2 regions of the Arthrobacter sp. JB02-1C genome follow, and region 1 is predicted to be linked to the other one. Evidence: predicted binding sites of a transcription regulator. Region 1 holds the regulator's gene; the other holds the start of a gene.
What was found. The regulator HrcA, encoded in region 1, represses chaperone genes, less so after heat shock. The targets are predictions, from matches to a motif close to TTNGCACTCGNNNNNNNCGAGTGCNAA.
Positions count from the first base shown of each region.

Region 2: a site for HrcA is predicted at 1,734-1,760, ahead of groES (co-chaperone GroES). Genes of this name have one in related genera too.

Region 1 covers NZ_CM173235.1:3,071,310-3,073,702, reverse strand. The annotation lists gene AC3ANP_RS14405 (DUF3097 domain-containing protein) at 1-30, opposite strand, end outside; gene hrcA (heat-inducible transcriptional repressor HrcA) at 271-1,284, shown strand; gene dnaJ (molecular chaperone DnaJ) at 1,366-2,393, shown strand, end outside.
Region 2 covers NZ_CM173235.1:208,080-210,472, forward strand. The annotation lists gene groL (chaperonin GroEL) at 1-1,203, opposite strand, end outside; gene groES (co-chaperone GroES) at 1,284-1,577, opposite strand; gene AC3ANP_RS00970 (hypothetical protein) at 1,816-2,229, opposite strand; gene AC3ANP_RS00975 (THUMP-like domain-containing protein) at 2,287-2,393, shown strand, end outside.

The DNA of each region.
Region 1 (2,393 bases):
CTCCTGCGGGCCCCAGTTCTGGTACGACATCGGCTACACACTGCTTTGCATTCGGAATTTTCAGGGGTCGAAACGGCCCGCGCCGGCCGCTTTGTGTCCGGAAACACCGCCCGCGGCGCAGAGCCCGCAACGGATCCAATGCTAACAACGGCGCGAGTCATATTAGACTGGTTAGCACTTAGGCATGTCGAGTGCTAACCGCGGGGACCGCCGGGCCATCCCGCCCCGCGGCACCCGGCGAACCGAACGAGGGTCGATTGGAGGCGGTGCGTGAGCGAGCCACGGAAACTCGAAGTGCTGCGTGCCATCGTGGAGGACTACGTTCATTCCCGTGAACCCGTCGGATCCAAGGCGCTGGTAGAACGGCACCATCTGGGCGTCTCCAGCGCCACGATCCGCAACGACATGGCTGCGCTGGAAGATGAGGGTCTGATCACGGCCCCGCACACCAGCGCCGGCCGGATCCCTACCGACAAGGGCTACCGGCTGTTCGTGGACCAGATCTCGGCCGTCAAGCCGCTGTCTGCCGCCGAACGGCGGGCGATCCAGGCGCTGCTGGAGGGATCGGATGACCTTGATGACGTGCTGGACCGGACGGTCCGGCTGCTCGCGCAACTGACGAACCAGGTCGCCGTCGTGCAGTATCCGCTGCTGAGCCGGGCCAGGGTGCGGCACATCGAATTTGTCCTGCTGGCGCCCCGTAAAGTGCTGACGGTGCTGATCGCCGACAGCGGCAAGGTGGAGCAGCGGGTGATCGACGTCGGCCAGGACATCGCCCACGAGCCCCTCGCGGAACTGCGCGCCGTGTTCCTGGCCAGGCTCTCCGGCAGCCCGCTCAGCCTGCTGCCCCAGGCATTGCCGGCGACGGCGGACGCGTGTCCGCCGACGCACCGCAGCGCCGCGCATGCCCTGGCCCGGGGCCTCGAGTCCCTGGCGGCGAGCAGCCGCGAGGAACGGATGGTCATGGCCGGCACCGCGAACCTGGCCCGCTCGAACGTGGATTTTCCGCTCAGCATCGGTCCGGTCCTCGAAGCCCTCGAAGAGCAGGTGGTGATGTTGCGGCTGCTCAGCGAGATGGTGCAGGACCCTCGCGGCGTTACCGTGAGCATCGGCCGGGAGAACCCGTACGACGGCCTCTCCGAAGCGTCGGTGGTTGCCACCGGCTACGGCCCGGACGCCACGGCCAAGGTGGGGGTGCTGGGTCCGACCCGGATGGACTATCCCACCACCATGGCCGCCGTCCGTGCGGTGGCCCGCTACCTGTCGCGAATTTTGGGCCCCTAAGAAGTCCGCCCGGCAGCAACTGTTTTACCCGTCACAGGTTTTGCCCTATACCGGCAGTTCAACCAGGAAGAGATACACACTTTGACCAGCCACTACGACGTTCTTGGAGTCTCCCGCGAAGCGACGGGCGAGGAAATCAAGAAGGCCTACCGCAAGCTAGCCCGGAGCCTGCACCCGGACGTGAATCCCGGCGAGGACGCCTCCGAACGCTTCAAGGCCGTCACCCACGCGTACGAGGTGCTCTCCGACCCGCAGAAACGCCGGGTCTATGACACCACGGGCAACGAAAACGGGACGGACAACGGCTTCGGCGGCGGCTACGCCGGACAGGGCTTCGCCTTCCAGGACATCTTCGAGACCTTCTTCGGCGGCGCCGCCGGCCAGGGCGGCCCGGCGTCCCGGGTCCGGCGCGGCCAGGATGCGCTGATCAGCGTCCGGATCGACCTGCGTGACGCGGTCTTCGGGGTCAACAAGAAGCTCGAAGTCGACACCGCCGTCACCTGCCCCACCTGCGAGGGTTCCTGCTGCCGCGAAGGCAGCCACCCGGAGCGCTGCGACATCTGCGGCGGCAGCGGCCAGGTCCAGCGCGCCGTGCGCTCCATCCTTGGCCAGGTCATGACGACCGCTCCCTGCGGCAGCTGTGAGGGTTTCGGCACCGTGATCAAGGACCCCTGCAATGAGTGCGCAGGCCAGGGCCGCATCCGGAGCCGCCGATCGCTGACGGTCAAGGTTCCCGCCGGCGTCGCTACCGGCACCCGGATCCAGCTCTCCGGCCAGGGCGAAGCCGGTCCGGCCGGTGGACCGTCAGGGGACCTGTACGTGGAGATCCGGGTTAACAACGACCCCACCTTCGTGCGTGAGGGGGATGACCTGCACGCCAGCCTCAACATCCCGATGACCGCCGCGGCCCTGGGCACGGAGGTGACCCTGGAGACCTTCGACGGGCAGCAGGAGATTGACGTCAAGGCAGGCACCCAGTCCGGCGAGGTCATCGCGCTGCGCGGCATGGGCGTCACGCATCTGCGCGGCTACGGCCGTGGAGACCTCAAAGTCCACCTGCAGGTAGACACCCCGGCCAAGCTCGACGCCGCCCAGGAGGACCTGCTGCG
Region 2 (2,393 bases), 860 kb from region 1:
GCGGGTGGAGGATACGGCGTCCTCGATCCGGTGCTTCTTTTCCTTCAGCTCGACCTCGGTGGCGGCGCCGACCTTGATCACACCGATGCCGCCGGCCAGCTTGGCCAGACGCTCCTGGAGCTTTTCCTTGTCCCAGTCGGAGTCGGTGCGGGTCAGCTCGGCGCGCAGCTGGGCAACCCGGGCCGCGACGTCCTCAGCGGAACCGGCGCCGTCGACGATGGTGGTGTTGTCCTTCGTCACGGTGATGCGGCGGGCGGTGCCGAGCACCTCGAGGCCCACGGTGTCGAGGCTCAGGCCGAGCTCCGGGGAGACCACCTGGGCCCCCGTCAGGGTCGCGATGTCCTGCAGCATGGCCTTGCGGCGGTCGCCGAAGCCCGGTGCCTTGACGGCCACGACGTTCAGGGTGCCGCGGATGCGGTTGACGATGAGCGTCGAGAGCGCCTCGCCGTCGACGTCTTCAGCGATGATGAAGAGCGGCTTGGAGCTCTGCAATGCCTTCTCCAGCAGCGGCAGGAATTCCTGGACCGAGGAGATCTTGCCCTGGTTGATCAGGATCAGGGCGTCTTCGAGGACCGCTTCCTGGCGTTCCGCGTCGGTGACGAAGTACGGGGAGAGGTAGCCCTTGTCGAACTGCATGCCCTCGGTGAGGACCAGCTCGGTCTGCGTGGTGGAGGATTCCTCGATGGTGATCACACCATCCTTGCCGACCTTGCCGAATGCCTCGGCCAGGAGCTCGCCGATCTCGTCGCTCTGCGCGGAAATCGCGGCGACGTTGGCCACGTGGTCGCCTTCGACCGGGCGGGCGTTTTCGAGCAGGCGGGCGGCGATGGCCTCAACCGAGACCTCGATGCCGCGCTTGATCTGTCCCGGGGCCGCGCCGGCCGCGACGTTGCGCAGGCCTTCCTTGACCAGGGCCTGGGCGAGCACGGTGGCGGTGGTGGTGCCGTCGCCTGCGACGTCGTTGGTCTTGGTGGCGACCTCCTTGGCAAGCTGCGCGCCAAGGTTTTCGTACGGGTCGTCCAGTTCGACTTCACGGGCAATGGTGACGCCGTCGTTGGTGATTGTGGGGGCGCCCCACTTTTTGTCCAGCACGACGTTGCGGCCGCGCGGGCCGAGGGTCACCTTGACGGTGTTGGCGAGCTTGTCGATGCCGGCTTCAAGTGACCGGCGGGCAGCGTCGTTAAACGCAAGCTGCTTTGCCATGGTTTTGTCCTTTCAAGACAGAACCCCGCGCTGCCGTTCCGTTCAAAGGCGAAGGAGCGGCGGCGCGGGGTCCAAGAGAGTTACTTTACGACGATCGCCAGAACGTCGCGGGCGGACAGTACGAGGTACTCGGTGCCGCCGGTCTTGACTTCGGTTCCGCCGTACTTGGAGTAGATGACGACGTCGCCGACGGCAACGTCGACGGGAACGCGGTTGCCGTCTTCAAAGCGGCCGGGGCCTACTGCTACAACTTCGCCTTCCTGCGGCTTCTCCTGTGCGGAGTCCGGGATGACCAGGCCGGAAGCCGTGGTCTGCTCGGCTTCGAGCGGGCGGACAACAATACGATCCTCAAGAGGCTTAATAGAGACCGACAAGGACCTCTCCTTTTCGTCAGCAAATTCATGGACTTTAAAAGCTGTGGTGCCATGGCGTACAGACCGTCGTCGCGGTGCCGGCAGCAGCCAGGCTGGTCAAGCTTCAGGGTTAGCACCCGCCTAGGCAGAGTGCTAATGATGACTCTATGTAAGTAGTTAGCACTCGGTCAAGGTGAGTGCTAAGAAATTACTCCGCCACCGGCGCCGGGACCCTGCCCTTCGCGGCCGGGGACGGCGGTTACTCCCCCGCGAGGTCCTCGTAATTCCAGTCCTGGCCGTCGTCGTCCTCGTCGGTCCGGACGTTGGCGTTCCGTCCGCGGTACAGGAGGACGCCGCCGGCCAGTGCGGCCACCGCTCCGAGGACCAGGAAGACGATGCCGCCCGCCCGCACCCCGGCGTAGGTGTCCCGGATCGCCCGCGCCTCGTCGGTGGGGTCCGTGACGTTCCTGCCGCCCACGGAATAGACGGTGGCGTTGAACGAGTCGAGGAAGAAGATGATGACCAGCAGCGCTACGCAAATGACGGCAACGACAGAACCGGCGATCAGTGCCGGCTTGGCGAAACGATCCGGTCCCCGGCGGACCGGGCTTTCACCGGCCGCCTGTCCGGTTTCTGCCGCGCCCGAACCGTTGCCCGCGTCCCTGTCATCCATAGCGTCCACCCTATCCGCCGGCCGAGGACGTCCGGTGCCTGAACTACGCTTGAAGGCATGGCTGAGACTCCGCAGGACCAGATCGCTCCGCTGCTCAATCCCGAAGGCTGGGAGCTGCTGGCGTCGCTGGGACCGTACCGCGAGGAAGAGGCTTTCCGGCTCAA